3 regions of the Marinomonas sp. TI.3.20 genome follow, and region 3 is predicted to be linked to each of the others. Evidence: predicted binding sites of a transcription regulator. Region 3 holds the regulator's gene; each other region holds the start of a gene.
What was found. Region 3 encodes FNR, which switches genes on or off when oxygen is low (the NO sensors DNR and NnrR bind a similar motif). Its sites were predicted from a motif close to TTGATNTANATCAA; they were not measured.
Positions count from the first base shown of each region.

Region 1 (5,970 bases), on a different contig from region 3:
CCCATCTGCATGCACGCCGAAGAAGATTGTCCATCTCAGCCAGAGTTTATTGACAAGTTTCTAGCCCTTGAAAGCGGTCGTATAAAAAGTTGGAAAGGCTACCAAACCATTGGTAAGGGTTACCATATTTGTGAACGTACGCTTCCCCTTAACTTCAAGAATTTGGAACAACGCATCTTTGAAGAACTTAACCGACTGCGCCAGCTTGAAAATGGTGTTGAGCAAGCACTAAACGACGTCAACGGAGCGCCTGAATGGTAAAGCGTCAGAAAAGTCCCTGTATTGATCTTTGTGATTTTTCTGGACCAAAAGGATGGTGCTTAGGGTGCGCCCGCACTCGCCCAGAATGCAGTCAATGGAAAAACATGAAACCCTACGATAAAAATATTCTTGAAAAGGCACTGACCAAACGAATGAACCAAATCAAGAACGGTTAATAAACATTGTCATTGTTATCAGCAGGGAGATACGCCCAACTCAGAAAGGGCAATTAAGCCCTTTGGTGGGCAAAAGAAATCACGGCGTCTATGTGCTTCTGCTCACACAGCAACATCAGCAATCGATCAACGCCCAAGGCAACACCAGCACACTCTGGTAAACCCGCATGAAGAGCACTGATCAGGCGTTCATCGAACTGACGATCTACCAAGCCAAGATCTTGCCTAGCGTGCTTATCTTCATCAAAACGTTGTTGCTGTTCTTGTGCATCGGTTAGCTCATGGTAGCCATTGGCTAACTCCATACCTTGCCAATACAATTCAAATCGCGCTGCGACAGACTGGCCTTTTTCATCTTGATAAATCTTTGCCAAGGCGGCTTGTGTCGTCGGGTAGTCGTGGATAAAACAAGGAGACTGTTGACCAATCGCGGGCTCAACCACAGTAGAGAAAATCAACTCTAGTAACGTGTCTCTGTCTTCTTCTTGGCGTCCGTATTCCGTGTGTTTATGAGCACATTCTTGCAACTGGCTAAGCGACGCGGTGAACGGGTCTAATTCGAGATGACGAAGAAAAGCATCTTGGTAACTCAAGCGCTCACATTGCAAATTATCAAGCGGTAAGACACTCGCCAACAGCTGCTCGACTTCGTCCATTAATTGCCAATGATCAAAGCCTACTCGATACCATTCCAACATAGTAAATTCGATACTGTGGCGACGGCCAATTTCTTCCGCTCGAAACACCTTACCTAATTGATAAATCGAGCCAGAGCCCGCGCACAGCAAGCGTTTCATCGCGTATTCTGGAGAGGTTTGCAGGTAATAAGTCAGCGCTTTACCAAGTGAATGAGTATGACTGGTCAAGACTTCGATATGAGGGTCTGTGATGCTGGCTAATGACAAACAAGGGGTATCCACCTCCATCACATTTCTGGCACTAAAAAAATCGCGGATGGTGGAAAATAACTGGGCGCGCTTTTGCAAGGTCACCATATCCGCACTGGGTTGCCACAAGGATGCATCGTACATAAAAAGGCTCTGTTAAATAAAACACATCATAACAAAATCACTTCTTCATAGCGGGGGAAATACTAAAAATAGTGCTTTTAGGCTTCTGCTATTTCGCGTACTTCGGATTCAGTCACGACCTTATCTCGCCCTCTTGCTTTAGCAAAATACATACACCGGTCGGCTCTTCTTATGAGGTCAGAAAAGGAGTCTTGCGCGTTCTGTACAGCAACGCCTGAACTTATCGTAATAGTAAAGTGCTCTGTGTCGGAGTAATGAAAAACATGCTCAGCAGTAGCACGCCTTACTTTCTCTGCAAACATTCGACTCTCTTCTTCAGAGGCATACAGCAAGGCTATAATTTCTTCTCCCCCATAACGAAACACGTCTTTGTGGGGCAGCAGCTCTTTTTGGATAATGCTGCTGATTGCGGACAATACAATATCGCCATAATCATGGCCGTATTGGTCGTTTACTTTTTTGAATAAATCGATATCAAAAAATATGACAGAGAGCGGTTTTGTGTGTTTTTCTTTTAGCATCCGAGGGCCCATTTCATCCAAATAACTGCGTCGATAAAGACGCGTCAATCGATCGAAAATAGCCACATTTCTTAGGTCTGTCATATACCGTCGGGATAGACGTAGACTGACAAAAACACTTAATGAAAACAAACCGATAATGACGAGCAAGCCAATATATATTTGACTCAAAATCTCACGATTCAAATCACTCACATACAGCCCAGTACCCACAATCCATCCCCATGGTTTGAACAACGCAACATAACTGAGTTTTTGGGCTAACACCTCGTCATCAGGATTTGACCAATAATAAGACACAAAACCTGTACCGCTCTGCTGGGTAGTGGATATAAATGACCGCACAAAGAACTTACCGTCTTTGTCTTTAGCGTTGATTAAGGACTTACCCACGCTACTCTTATTGTAGGGGTGCATGACCATTATCCCTTCGGTATTAAGCACCCAAAAATAACCATGACCTGAATACTTAAGCTTCTCTACATACGCTAAAAACTGATGCTGGGCTTCTTCTTTGGTGAGCGTACCGTCGAGGGAGTCTTGATACATTTCTTGCATTAGACTCATGACGGTATCCACTTGGGAGTGAATTAGAATTTTTCGTTCTTTGAGTATTGAACTATAAAGATGCCAAACAATAACCAGCAGCAAGATAAGCATGCTGATAAAACTAACAAGAGAAAGCGTTAGCATGTGCTTTTTAAATTTAGAATAACGCATCAAAAACATACCAGTTCAGCAAACTCTGAGGTCCAAAAACACCTGGTTCATAGTTTGCCCTACTCAATAGGAAAAACTGATTTCGATGGGTAATCCTAGCCCATAAAAAACAGTTTTTAAATAATGGAAGCGTCATTAAAAACACTTCATTCCTATTTTAACATAGCCCTTCTGATGCGCGGGGAGATAACTTCTACTTTTTTGTTATTTAATGGTATTTCTTATCCAAAATGACGTAATAAAAGGTAAAAATCTCGTAACGGTATTACATTTTCATCAAACTTCGAATATGGCTGAACGCACATCGCCCTAATGCATCCAAGTGATAGCCCCCTTCTAACACTGACACAATGCGCCCTTGGCAGTGCCTATCCGCGACATCAATAAGTTGTTCTGTTATCCACTGAAAATCACCGTCTTCTAAACGAAGCTGCCCCATAGGGTCAGACTTATGCGCGTCAAATCCAGCCGAAATCATAATTATCTCAGGTTGAAACAATTCTAATCGAGGTAAAAGCGTATCGCTTATGACAGAACGAAAAACATCACTGCCCGTACCAGCATCAAGCGGCATATGAAGAATGTTGTCATGAGAGGCTCCAGGATCGGCATAAGGATAAAAGGGATGCTGATAACTAGACGCGTAAAGCACGGAGGTATCTGATTTAAAAATGTCTTCTGTTCCATTACCGTGATGTACATCAAAATCGACAATAGCGACACGCTTCAAGCCATAATGTTGTACCGCATGCTTAGCGCCCACGGCAATATTATTGAAAAAGCAAAAGCCCATTGCTCGATCACTTTCAGCATGGTGACCCGGCGGCCTGACGGCACAAAAGGCGTTATCCATTTTACCATTCATCACCAAATCAACCCCTTGAATTACGGCACCAGAGGCATGAGTTGCCGCTTCTAAGGTGTGGGGCATTAGTAACGTTTCTGGTTCAATTTCGACATGTCCTTGTGCTGGATTTTTAGCGAAGATTGACCTTACATAATCTGCATCATGAGCAGCGGATAACTGCTCTAGAGTCGCTGGAACAGCCTCTATATGACGAAGATAATCGAGCAATTGACCAGCAATCAAACGATCATGAATCACACCTAAACGCTTTGGTGATTCTGGATGATCCTCGCCCATATTGTGTTTGTCACAATGATAGTGAGTAATGTACGCTGTTGTCATCTTGATTCCGTCCGTTATTATTTTTAGCTTAACGTATTAACTTATAGCCTAAACATATTGACTTTACGCTGAGCTAAATCAAAACATACTCAATGTAAAATACGCTATCCTACTATGGTCTACTGGTGTGATCTACTTGCCCAAATTGGGCGTGTCTTTTAAAGGAGATTCTCTGTGTCTCAACATGCTTTGCAACCCCTTTTAGCCCCTTCTTCTGTGGTCGTCCTTACCGGTCAAGACCCAGATGACTCCATTCTTATGGCGCTATTGCATTCATTAAGCAAGCTCAAAGATCACCTCACTTTAGTCGGCGTCACCCCAAAATGGAAAGACAGCACCACTTCGATCACGCAATTATCTACACTCAGTGAACTCGATAAAAGCTACGATTTAGCGATTCTTGCAGGCAAAACAACTCAGCCCATGGGTGAAATAATCGCAGCCTGTGGACAAGCGGGTATTCATTCTTTGCTGATGTTGTCTTGGAGCGGCGAGGCGTCAAACGATATTCAGCAACACTTAAGACAACATAATGTTCGCCTTATTGGTCCCAACAGTTTTGGTATTTGTCGACCCAAACAAAGGTTTTCAGCTTGGCTTGGGCTCACTCACCCACTCCCAGGTAGACTGGCATTAATGTCTCAATCTGGCACAGTCGCCAGCGCACTCGTCGATTGGGCAAGCTGGCAAGGTATCGGCTTTTCACAAGTCATTGCTATGGGATCGCCAGTGGATGTGATGCCATCGCAAATACTCGACTTTCTATCCAATGATTTTGAAAGCCAAGCCATCTTGATGTATTTACAAAGCGTTGGGCAACCTACCCGATTCCTTAGCAGCTTGCGCGCTGCCAGTCGCAGTAAACCTGTCGCAGTAGTCACTGAACACAACCTTGGTGCTGATCCTCGAGTCCTTGATGCGGCGTTAAGCCGAACCGGTGCTGTGCGTGGTCGTCGCTTAAACGATTTAATCGGTGCCGCTTCTGTAATGACCAATGCCCGACGCATTAAAGAAGGCGCCTTGATGATCATTGGCAATGGCGCTGGGCCAGGAGAATTAGCCGCACAACGTGCCGCAGAGCTTAATCTGTCGCTGCTGGAGCCTGAAGAAACCTTACGCAAACAACTGGAAGAAATTGTCGATCACCGTGGACACATTGGTCCTGTCAGTACCGTGTGGGCCAGTTGTGCCAGCGATGTGTTCGTGGACCTTGCACAAACGGCACTAAGCAATAAGTCCTGTGGCGCAGTGTTACTCATGTTAAGCCCTACGGCGTTAATTGACCTATCGTCGTTTTATGAACAAGTTATTGAGCTACACCGAAAACAGAAAAAGCTCATCATGGTGTGCTTGCTTGGCGGTGGTGATATTGTCACGATGCGAACGCGTATTAATGAAGCAGGCATCCCCACTTTTCGCACCCCAGAAACCGCCATTGAAGGGTTTCAATTCTTAGAACAATTCCAAAGAAATCAGCGACTTGCAAAACAGTCGCCTGACAGTAACGCCGCCAGCGAACAAGTGAATGTAGAACAGGCAAGAATGCAGCTTCAAGCCTTTTTACGACAAGACAAGAAGCAACTTAATGCTGTCGATTTCGCTCCTATTCTGGCTTTATTTCATCTAAGCCTAGCGAACTTCCATCGATCTCAAAGCGTCATTAACGCCGCATTGCATGTGCGTATCTTTCGCGATCCTGTCTTTGGTACTGCGATTGGTTTGGCATTAGGCGGCTCAGATCAGGGCTCTGCGCAAAAAAGTGAAGTTGTCGGCTTACCACCGCTGAATACGTTACTGGCACGGGATCTTATTTCTCAATTATTACCACTTGGGAATTACCCACAAATAGAAGCCTTACTATTGAATATCTCAAGCTTGGCCTGTGAGTTACCCGAATGCCAAACGCTGCAACTAAGTAAACTCTACATCGACAAATACGACTGTTTGACCGGTGAAGTATCTGCAACTCTTGCTCCTTGCCCAAATGTACGACGCTACGAACATTTAGCGATCCAACCTTATCCTCGTCAATGGGTAAGCACTCTAACGCTTCGAGATGGCAGTAGCATTAC
Region 1 covers NZ_JBAKAS010000005.1:40,509-46,478, forward strand. Annotated here, with positions in the region: gene V6259_RS07090 (hypothetical protein) at 1-261, shown strand, start outside; gene V6259_RS07095 (DUF1289 domain-containing protein) at 255-437, shown strand; gene epmA (EF-P lysine aminoacylase EpmA) at 491-1,468, opposite strand; gene V6259_RS07105 (cache domain-containing protein) at 1,546-2,709, opposite strand; gene V6259_RS07110 (histone deacetylase family protein) at 2,975-3,898, opposite strand; gene V6259_RS07115 (bifunctional acetate--CoA ligase family protein/GNAT family N-acetyltransferase) at 4,073-5,970, shown strand, end outside.
Region 1: a site for FNR is predicted at 3,967-3,980, ahead of V6259_RS07110 (histone deacetylase family protein). Genes of this name have one in related genera too.

Region 2 (5,970 bases), on a different contig from region 3:
TGATCGAGAACGAGGCATTTGACAAGCAACTACTCGCGTAGCGGCTCCCTGCTCGAAAAGACGTTGCGCAATTTGCCCTACTGCTTGAGGTGAAGTACGTTCTCCCATACCAATCAACACGTTACCATTGCCTAGTGGCATCACATCGCCCCCTTCGGCAGTTGCTGGACCATGATCTTCATCTGGGTTACCCCACCAGATTTTGAAATCACCATTATTAAAGGCCGGAGCAAACTCAGGATGAAACTGATAAATAGCGGTAACCAATAAGGTTTCAGGGCGACGTGCTGGCCAATACATTGGGTTCACAGTGACGCCATTGTAAATCCAGCTGCTGTTATCTCGAGTAAATTGAGTATTCGGTAATGGAGGAATAACAAAGCCATCACCGCCTAAATAATTTCCAAACATGCCATGAGGTTTGAACGGTAAATCGTGGACCGAAATACCACCAATCAAGAAAATCGCCAATTGTTCGTCTGACATACCTTCTAGCCAGCTTCGCAATTCATTTAACATGCCCACGCCAACTTGATTTTCGTCAATTCGACGGTCTAGAATCCAAGCGCGCGCTTTTTTATTGTGCAGTGTCTCTTTTAGTAATTGACCAAATTCAAGCACTTGTACACCACGACTTTCCATCTTCATGCAAAAGTCCATGTGGTCTGTACGAGCCTGTTGTACCCACAAAACATCGTCATACAACAGTTCAGCCGCATTGGCAGGAGTAAGACGAGAATGGGCAAGGCCCGGCCGACAAACAATCACTTTACGCAACTTACCGATTTCAGAATGAACACCAAACTCAATCATCTTTCTGTCCTTTTATATTGAGTAAAAAGGCCTGTGAAGCAGTAGAAATGCTATAAATAAAGGCCCATACAAGGTACGAATACACCATTATTTATGAACTGAGTGCGACAATACTGAGAGAGCCCATGATGAGCACACACAGAATTAACAATAGCGGCCAAATAAAACGCAACCATCTTTCATAAGGCACTTTGCCAATGGCCAAGGCCCCCATTACCACGGCAAAAGTAGGATTAAACAAATCAACTAAACCATTTGCAGACTGAAAAGCGGTTACTACTAACTCTCGACCCACACCAGAAAAATCCGCTAGTGGCGCCATAATTGGCATACTTAGTACCGCTAACCCTGATGATGAAGGAACAAAAAACGACATGAGAACTTCAATGCCAAACATGGCATTAATAAACACCACGTTGGGCAAGCCACTTAGGGCTTGCTCACCTAAATGCAAAATAGTATCGGTCATATGACCAGCATTCATAACCACCACAATGCCACGAGCAATGCCGATAATAATAGCCACACCTAATAGGTCACGAGCGCCATTGATAAAGACATCCGTGAAATTTTTCTCCCCCATTCTGGTCACAAAACCAATTAAAATAGCAGAAGCAATAAACAGCGCCCCCATCTTCGCCATCCACCAGCCTTGACTTGATACACCCCAAATCATCACAGCAAATGTCAAAGCAAAAATCACTAATACGATTTTCTGTGACAAGGTCAAAATAGAAGTTGTATCGCTATGGGCTTCTGTCATAAATTGCTGCTCAATCTCTGCGCGATGATCTGCAACGATAGAGAGAGAAGGATCTTTCTTAACCCTAGCGGCGTAACGCATTACATAAATAACACACGCTAACCAGCCACTCAGTAAAATGAAAAACCGCAATCCTATGCCTTGTGTAAAAGGAATATCAGCCGCATTCGCAGCAATAACAGTAGCAAACGGGTTGATCGTTGAGCCTAAACAACCAATGCCAGCACCCAGTAAAATAACCGCCACAGCAACCACAGAGTCATACCCTGCTGCGATCATCACGGGAATAAGCAACGCATAGAATGCAAGTGACTCTTCCGCCATGCCATAGGTGCTTCCGCCAAGTGCAAATAAAGCCATTAGAATGGGTATCATCCATTTTTCATGGCCTTTAAGTTTCACCATAGCGCGAGAAATACCGGTATCAATCGCTCCCGTTTTGGTAACTACGCCTAAAAAACCACCTATAATTAACACGAACAACGCGACATCAATCGCGGCAGCCTCATAACTGTCTGGATCATAAAATCCAGCAATAGGCGCAAGAAATACAGCAACCACACCTTGAGGGTTTGACTCAACATGCTTATAAGTACCAGGAACAGGTACTTCTTTTCCTAATGCCACACTTTGTACACGATCATATTTACCGGCGGGAACAACCCAAGTACCAGCAGCGACTAACACTATTAACAAAAAGAGAATGGTGTAAGCGCTTGGAAATTTAAACGTCATTTTTGATATCCTTTCCAGACAAAGAAGTTTTTATTTTTAAACTTTTAATTTTTAAAAACATCCATTTGAAAACCACCTAAAGAACTCAGGTACAAATATCGTTAAATTTAAAGTTTTCACTAGTAGAAAACGAAATATAAGAAACGGCCTATTATGTAATGATTTCGTGAATGAATGTTTTGTTCTATGTCAGGAAACTAACCATTACTTTTGTATTTATTCCTTTCGTCGAAAAGCCAAAGAAATCAGTCGGATTAATATTAAAAAACAGAATTAAATAAACAGGTGCAACCTTGATAAAAAAGATAGTGATATAACTTAGTAAAAAAGAAAACATCACCTTAACCAACTGAAATACAACATCTTTTCATTCAGCCTAAAAAGTTTTTATTCCCTACTTATAAGATCCCTTTATTTACCCAGTACCGTAGGAAATTTTGTGGCCCTAGTCTGTACGGCAACGCACCGACATCACCTTTTGGTAAGACTAATGTTTTATTGTTTTTGAATGATAGGAATTGACGAGTTGAGACAGCACTCTCATTTTCATTTTTGTGGTTATGAATAACTTTTCATTTGCAATCAATCACTGGAGTCTCTCATGAGTAAAAAAATGCAAGCGGCCGTCGTTGAAGCGTTTGGTCAAAAATTGGTACTAAAAGAACTCGATATTCCAACCATAGGCCCTGGTCAGATTCTCGTTAAAACTGAGGCCTGTGGTGTTTGTCACACCGACTTACACGCTGCGCATGGTGACTGGCCATTAAAGCCCACTCCTCCTTTTATTCCTGGCCATGAAGGGATTGGTATTGTGGTGGCATTAGGTGATGGTGTTACTGCGGTGAAAGAAGGCGATCGTGTCGGTGTTCCTTGGCTCTATTCTGCCTGTGGTCATTGCGAACATTGTCTAGCGGCATGGGAAACTGTTTGTGGCGAAGCTGAGTTCGGCGGCTACACAAAAAATGGCGGCTTCGCAGAATACATTGTTGCTGATCCTAATTATGTGGCCCATATCCCTAATGGACTTTCCGCCGTAGAAGCGGCGCCAATCATTTGTGCTGGCGTTACTACTTATAAAGGCATCAAAGAAACTGGGGCACGACCTGGTCAATGGATTGCTATTTCAGGTATTGGTGGGCTAGGCCATCTCGGCGTTCAGTACGCCAAAGCATTAGGTCTTCGTGTCTGTGCGGTTGATATAGACGATCGTAAACTTGCGCACGCCACTAAACTCGGTGCTGATGCCGTGGTGAATGCGAAGCAACCTGGCGCGGTAGAAGCCGTTATTAAAGCAACAAACGGTGGCGCACATGGCGTATTGATTACCGCACCGTCATTAATCGCCTTTAACCAAGGGGTGGCTATGACTCGAAAACGTGGAACCTGCGCTCTCGTTGGACTGCCACCGGGCGAGTTTCCAACCCCATTATTCGACGTTGTTGCTAATTGCATCACCATCCGCGGTTCCTTTGTTGGAACACGCCTTGATATGGCTGAAGCACTCGCTTTTGCGGCCGAGGGCAAGGTAAAGGCAGACATAGAGTTACAACCACTTTCTGCGATCAATGATGTCTTTGAACGACTACAAAATGGTGACGTACCGTCGCGAGTCGTACTCGATTTTTCTAATCACTAATACAAACACTGACCTCGAAAAAGGAGATTCGCTCATGTTGCGCGACCTTAAAGAACTAGACGATTATACGATTTCAGCCAGTGACGGAAATATCGGCGCGGTAAAAGACTTTCTGTTTGATGACCTATCGTGGGCGGTCCGTTATTTTGTTGTAGAAACAGGATCGTGGCTATCCAGCCATAAGGTGCTAATTTCGCCAATCGCCATTCAAAAAGCGGATTGGAAGAATAAAATACTGCCGGTATTAATCACCAAAGATCAGGTTAAAAACAGCCCTAATCTTGATGCTGATAAACCCGTTTCACGACAGCATGAAATGGACTATCTCAACTTTTATGGCTATCCATATTACTGGGAAGGAAACCAGCTATGGGGCGGCGACATGTACCCCTATTTGCTAAATCCCGACTACAATGACGCCCTTACGGAGCTACGCGACCCAAAGAACAATCATTTCTTTGATGAAAGCAAACGTGAAAATCTTCAAAAATCAGATCCTGATTTACGTAGCGCGAAAGAAATTGTTGGCTACCACATTCACGCTATCGATGGTGATATTGGCCATGTATCTGGATTGTTAGTAGAAGAAGATACTTGGGCGGTGCGCTATCTTGTGATTGATACCAGTAATTGGTGGGGAGGACATCAAGTTCTGATCTCACCTGAATGGATCAAAAAAGTTCAATGGTTTGATCGCTCTGTTTTAGTCGATGTTAATCGACAATTAATAAAAGATGCCCCTGAGTACAGCTCCGTTGAGACGCTAAATCGAGAGCATGAAATGGCCATTTATGAGCACTATGGACTCACTGGCTATTGGGCTCGAAAACCTAAAAGTAATGTCGAAAAAAGCAACTAAGTAATGTTGAGGGCGGAATACCGATCCGCCCTACTTTTGGCTTTTACACCATACGATTCTCAAAAAAAAGGCTTTAATGACGTTAGATTTCTAACGTCATTAAAGCCTTACTTTCTGGCATGGTTCACATCAAGAGCCTGTTGAATTATCTTTTTCGACGATCGCGATGCATTCGAAAAACGCTCTAGAACACATTAAGAAAAACATTAAAAAAGACATTCAACCTGAAAAACTACTGACCGAAGCGCTCTGGCGCGGCTGGTTTATTACCTAGGATGGATTCGATTTTTTCCATCACATCAGGTGTTAGTTTTTCCAATGCCTCGATGGATTGCAGATTATCTTCCAGTTGTGACAATTTTGATGCGCCTAAAATAACCGTTGATACGTTAGGATTTTTCAAGCACCAAGCCAGTGATAAATGAGTAATGCTCACACCAATATCATTGGCTAATGCGCTCAGTTGTCTCACTTTTTCCAGTTTTAGTTTGCCATCTTCACTGGTCCATAAATCTCTTAACCATTCATAGCCTGGCAAGGTCAAACGACTGTCATCTGGGATACCGTCATTGTACTTGCCCGTTAAAATCCCACTGGCAAGCGGTGACCAAACAGTGAGTCCCATGCCAAAGTTTTCATAGATAGGCAGAAACTCACCTTCAACCTTATCTCGATGCAATAAGTTATATTGAGGCTGTTCCATCGTCGGTGGCGTTAAGTGATGAGCACGAGCGACCGCGTGTGCCTCCGTAATTTGCTGAGCACTCCATTCACTCGTTCCCCAATAGGTTACTTTGCCTTGTTGGATCAAGTTATGCATGGCTCGAACAGTTTCTTCGATGGGAGTGTCTATGTCTGGACGGTGACAGTAATACAAGTCTAAATAATCAACTTTTAAGCGAAGTAATGCAGCATCACACGCGTCTCGAACATGCTTGGCGCTTAAGCCCATTTGCATTTTATGATCGCCGCCCCAGAATACTTTGGACGATACCGCAAAGGTATCACGCGCTAGCCCTAAATGGCTGATAGCAGCGCCCATGATTTTCTCAGATTCTCCTGCTTCATAACCTTCTGCGTTATCGAAAAAATTTATTCCAGAATCGTAAGCCGTTTTGAGTAAGGTTTTCGCATCGCTCATGTCTACTTGCTTGCCAAAAGTAA
Region 2 covers NZ_JBAKAS010000004.1:183,207-189,176, forward strand. Annotated here, with positions in the region: gene V6259_RS06580 (arginine deiminase) at 1-813, opposite strand, end outside; gene V6259_RS06585 (YfcC family protein) at 905-2,311, opposite strand; gene adhP (alcohol dehydrogenase AdhP) at 2,913-3,947, shown strand; gene V6259_RS06595 (PRC-barrel domain-containing protein) at 3,982-4,806, shown strand; gene V6259_RS06600 (potassium channel beta subunit family protein) at 5,039-5,970, opposite strand, start outside.
Region 2: a site for FNR is predicted at 2,491-2,504, ahead of V6259_RS06585 (YfcC family protein). Genes of this name have one in related genera too.

Region 3 (5,970 bases):
CGTACTAATCGCTGTATCAAGTGACAAACCTATAATGTTTTTAATGTCATCATAATCTCTTTGAGGCGCTTTAACACGAGCTCCCGCTTCCAACATGCTATTACAAATTCCTGCTATGGAATCGAAAAGAGTGCCATCCCAATCAAAAATCACTAACTTAACCATGCAATACCTCTTAAGAATGATGCGACAAGAGTGTAACATAGCGAAAATTTGTAAGATAAGGATTAGCAATGACTTCTGGCTTCACATTAGAACAACTATCAATCGACCAAACTATTGAATATCGAAAAACTGTAACCGAGGATGATGTGCATACGTTTGCCGCCGTAACTGGCGACTCTAACCCTGTTCACCTGGATGCGGAATACGCAGCGACAACGTCTTTTGGTAAGCAAATAGCCCACGGCATGCTTTCAGCTGGCTTTATTTCTGCCGCTATAGGCACTCAACTACCTGGGCCTGGTTGTATCTATCTAGAGCAAAGCCTAAAGTTTCGTGCGCCTGTTTTTATTGGTCAAGAAGTGGTGACTAGGATCACAGTGACTGAAATTAACGAACGCCGCCGACGAGTAACATTAAAAACAGTGTGCGAATGCGAAGGCAAAGCCGTTGTTACTGGTGAAGCGACCGTTATGGTTCCAGCAGCAGAATAAATATATAACTCCGTTATGGGAGTGACATAGCGTATTAAATACATCGTCGCTTTCATAACGACTCGCTGTTAAACGAATATGGTTACTTTATCAGCACCGTTCTAAATAGATATTGGCTAACTTACTTAAAGGCTTGATGGTTAAATACGCATTAAATCACTTATTAGATAAATAGATTTGAGTTGTTCCTTCTTCTTGTACCTTATAATGGATAAAAAAGTATTTGATGGTGTAAAAACGAGGCAACGCTTAAAAAACACTGGATTTATTTACACAGTAGAATATATTTAATGATATAAATCATGAGTTAAGGCTTTATATGAATTCCCAACTACTTATCATTATGGTCGTTATCGCATCGTCTTTATTGACGTTGACTGAGCGAACCAGTGCACAAGAGATAAGTAAGCAGCGCTGGATGCCGACAACGGCTCAATTATGCAGCGAAGAAGCGACTCAAGAATTAGATGTTGACCCAATAAATGACAGCTATTCCTCATCCTATTGGTTTTTAACGACACCAACAAAAAATAGCAGCAACTTACTTGCTATATACAACCACCCTACTCGGGCCTTACCCTCTAAGCTAATCCAACCAAGAGCCCCACCGTCTTTTTTGATATAACCTACAAAACACTTTATTTTAAAATTTTTGGAGATTTATCATGAAAACACTTACTTATGTTTCTACTAAAGACGTTAACGCTTTGACGCAACCTGTGACTATTGAAAATACAAACTTGTATTCTCCTGCACTTAGCGTGTTTACCGATTTCAAAACGTCAGCACCTCGCGTCATTGAATCTAATACTCGTGCCGATGAATTGGTTCGATTGATGAGAAAAGAACACGTTCGAATGAAGATTGTTATTAATACAAGCGGCGCTTTCGAAGGTGTTATTAGCTTAGAAGACCTTTCAGAAAGAGCTTTTGTTAAACAAGTGGCCAATGGTTACTCTCGTTCAGAGCTTATTGTTGATGATTTAATGCGTCCAAAAGAAAATCTATTGGCATTGTCTTATAACTCTTTGAAAAACTCAGACATTGAATCTTTACTATTTAGCCAAAAAAATAATGAGCATCAGCACCTTTTGGTTATTGATGAAAGCAACCATTCTATTAGAGGGATTATTTCTTCTAGTGATATTGCACGTCAATTAAAATTAGATATTGATGTTACGCTAACAAACTTTGCTAATATTTATAAAATCGCTCTACTTGGCGAAGCACACTCAGCAAGTAAATTACAGGTAGCGTAGTTTTTTGCGCCATAAGGCGCTCTCTACTGACTGAAAACGAAAGCCCTATCTTTCTATGTTGAGAGATGGGGCTTTTTTTACTTTATTTTTTTTGAATCCAGTAATAGAAAAAGCCATTTTCTTGAGTCTGATCGACTAGAGAATGGCCTAAAAAATTGCAAAATTTAGGAATGTCTCTTGCCGTTGATGGATCTGTCGCAATAACCTTAAGCACCTCTTTCGATGCCATTTTTCGTATTTCCACATGCAGCATCATGACAGGTTCTGGGCACAACAGCCCAGCTGTATCTAACTCTAGTTGGTGACTCATGGCTAAAACACCTTTGAATGAATAATTATAATCATTATAAATCAATCAGAATTAACTCGCTAACCCATGACGCTGAAGCCAGTCTTCCACTACATTTGAAATATTTTCAATCACATCTTCCGTCTTTAAATTTTGTTTTTTTAAAGTTTTAAAATCATGATCCGCACCCTCAATCCAATGCACCTCAATGTGCTCATTTAGAGTTTGATTGTTTACCCAATCAGGCTTTCCCAGTGAGTCTCTCGTGCCTTGTATGATCAAACAGGGAGCCACAACGCCTTCCAAAAAGGACAGCCTATGCTTTTCAGGTTTTCCTGATGGGTAAAAAGGAAACCCAAAACAAATTATTGCACGAACATTTTCTTGATGAGAAAGCTGAGTCGCGACTCTTCCCCCCATGGATTTACCCGCCACAATGACGGATTCTTCAAATTTTATGGCTTCAATGAATTCAGGTACTAACGTTTTGAAGCGAGGCGGTGGACGTTTTTTACCACTAGATTCCTGTTCTGTCATATATTTAAAGGTAACAGGGACGACAGATCTACCATGCTTATCAAGGGTCATTTCACTGAAAACCTTTAAAAAACCACTCGACTGATGACCCGCTCCTGCACCATGTGCAAGATAAATAGGTATTTTTGAAACAAGGGAACTCGTCATAAAACAACCTAGCATTAACGGTTAATTAAAGAATGGTATTTAAGCAGAATCATCAAGACCTTAGAAGTAAATATACTAAAGAGATTGCAGTGCCGAAATTCTTAATATATGGGAGAAGCATCCCTTACGCTATCAAAAACGTTGACTTATATCATGAGGCGGCTGTAAGTCTCAGAGTAAACTTCGTATTAGAAATTTTAATAGGAAGAAATCATGATTTGGGATCAACCTCTCATTACCAAATACAATTTATCTGGGCCTCGTTATACCTCTTATCCAACCGCCCCACAGTTTGATGCTAACATTAGTAAAATAGCCTTGATTGATAAAATGCTATCACCAAGCCATGCTCCTATTAGCTTGTATTTTCATATTCCGTTTTGTGCGCATCTTTGTTACTACTGCGCTTGCAATAAGGTCGTCACAAAACAATACGATAAAGGCGCCGAGTACGTTGAGTTACTTGAAGAAGAAATGCGTTTAAGAAGCCTAATGCTTGATAAAAATCGTCCAGTGACTCAACTTCACTTTGGTGGAGGCACTCCTACCTTTTTGTCCGACGAACAGTTGAAACACTTATTTTCTGCCATAAACCATCATTTCAACTTAGTTCAAGATGGCAGCCAAGATTACAGCATTGAAATAGACCCAAGAGAAATCAGCCATTCCAAAATGAAACTACTAGTCGAAAATGGCATTAATCGCATCAGTATTGGAGTGCAAGACTTCGACAATGAAGTACAAAAAGCAATACACCGAGTACAACCTGTAGAAATGGTTCGAGATTTACTCAATGACGCTCGAGACCTAGGGGTCTTATCCGTTAACTTTGACCTTATATATGGACTTCCTAAACAAACTATTTACGGTTTTAAGAGTACGCTAGAAAAAGTCATCGAACTGAACCCTGATCGTATTTCAGTTTTCAACTACGCACATTTACCTGAACGCTTCAGAGCTCAGCGTCGAATATTAGACAGTGATCTCCCTTCACCAGAAGGTAAATTGAATTTATTGAAACTGTCTATAGAATTATTAACCCAAGCTGGCTATGAATATATTGGAATGGATCATTTTGCAAAACCTACTGATAGCTTAAAAATAGCGCAAGAAAAAGGTGAATTGCAAAGAAATTTCCAAGGGTATACTACCCACGCTGAAACCGATCTCATCGCCTTTGGCGTGTCCGCGATTAGTCATCTGAAAGGTGTATACATCCAAAATCATACGGATTTATCGCTTTATCAAAACAGCATCGAAAATGGTCAATTGGCCATTATGAAAGGGTATATTAGCAATGAAGATGATCTAATTCGTCATCACACCATTATGGCATTAATTAGCCAATTTGAACTCGATAGTAGAACCATTGAACAAAAACACGCTATCCACTTCAACAACTATTTTCATGATGAAATACAGCAATTAAGAGCGTTAGAAGAAGATGGTATTGTTGAAATTGAACAGATTGAAGAACATACTATCATTAGAGTAACAGAGCGTGGACGCTTGCTAATTCGCTGTGTTTGCATGGTATTTGATAAGTATCTAGGCAGCGCAGTAAAGTACTCTAGGGTAATCTAATAAATCGAAGTCAGGGAGATCTTTATGTCAATCGTACACGCCCAATCAAGGTTCACCAGTAAGCTAACATCTCAATGCCAGAATTGCAGCTTAAGTGCATTGTGTTTACCCATCGCATTAGCTGATGAAGATATAAACAGATTGGATCAAATTATTGAAAGGAAGCGTCCATTAAAGAAAGGGGAAATTCTCTTTCATCAAGGTCAAACCTTTGACTCTGTCTTTGCCGTTCGAACAGGAACGCTCAAAACATTCAATATTACCTCTTCAGGTGAAGAGCAAATCACAGGCTTTTATTGTCCGAGTGAGCTGGTTGGTTTGAGTGGCATTGATAACGATACTTACCCTATTACCGCCAAAGCGTTAGAAACAACCACAGTCTGTGAAATTCCATTTAGCCACCTAGAAAACTTAACCGCACAAATCCCCTCTTTAAGGCATCAGCTTTTTAGAATAATGAGCCGAAAAATCAGTGAAGACCAACAAATGATGGTTTTACTAGGTAAAAAGAATGCAGATGAAAAAGTCGCTTCATTCCTTTTGAACCTTTCTAGTCGTTTCAAAAAACGCGGTTATTCTGCTATTTCTTTTCGTTTAGCAATGTCCCGTGGAGAAGTTGGCAATTATTTGGGCCTTGCCGTTGAAACCGTTAGCCGTGTGATAACCCGCTTTCAAAAGAACAAGCTGATTGAAGTGGATGGTAAAGAGATAACCATTACTGATCTTGCGGAAATACAAAAGTTAGTGGGGATAGCGGATGATTGTGCTAGACTCGCCGATTTGAACAAATAGAAAAAGGCTCTTTTATCCTATGCTTTACGATGATTTTTACGTCAAGTCATTAATTCGTACCGTTGAAGACTGGCCTAAAGCCGGTATCAGCTTTCGCGACATCACCCCAATTTTTAGTGATCCTAAAGGTATGCGGATGGTAGTTGATGCCTACGTGCACCGTTATATTGGCAGCGATATTACTCATATTGCCTGCATTGATGCGCGTGGCTTTTTAATCGCGGCTGTCTTGGCTTATGAATTACAAAAACCATTGATCTTGATCCGTAAGAAAGGCAAATTGCCTGGCAAGACCATTTCACAATCCTATGATTTGGAGTACGGCTCTGCTGAGCTTGAGATTCAAGAAAATTCGGTAAAAGCAGGTGATCAAGTGTTATTGTTTGATGACTTAATTGCTACCGGTGGAACATTGCTTGCAGCGGTTGCGTTACTGACCAGTCAAGGTGCGAATATTAAAGAAGTTGCCGCTATTATTGATTTACCCGACCTTGGTGGCAGCCAGAAACTACAGGATAACGATCTATCTATTTTTAGCTTATGCGCTTTTTCCGGTGAATAAAGGCTAATTAGCCCTTATACAAGATAAAATTTAGTTAATAAAAAAGGTGGCCAAGATGGCCACCTTTTTTATATCAAACTACTCACTTAGAAAGCAACAGAAGCACCGATACTTAGGCCATCACTTGTTTCGCGACGCTCGCCA
Region 3 covers NZ_JBAKAS010000006.1:168,959-174,928, reverse strand. Annotated here, with positions in the region: gene V6259_RS08685 (HAD family hydrolase) at 1-165, opposite strand, end outside; gene V6259_RS08680 (MaoC family dehydratase) at 234-656, shown strand; gene V6259_RS08675 (hypothetical protein) at 976-1,281, shown strand; gene V6259_RS08670 (CBS domain-containing protein) at 1,322-1,915, shown strand; gene tusA (sulfurtransferase TusA) at 1,998-2,225, opposite strand; gene V6259_RS08660 (alpha/beta family hydrolase) at 2,277-2,888, opposite strand; gene hemN (oxygen-independent coproporphyrinogen III oxidase) at 3,102-4,472, shown strand; gene fnr (fumarate/nitrate reduction transcriptional regulator Fnr) at 4,497-5,264, shown strand; gene V6259_RS08645 (adenine phosphoribosyltransferase) at 5,284-5,826, shown strand; gene V6259_RS08640 (YfaZ family outer membrane protein) at 5,913-5,970, opposite strand, start outside.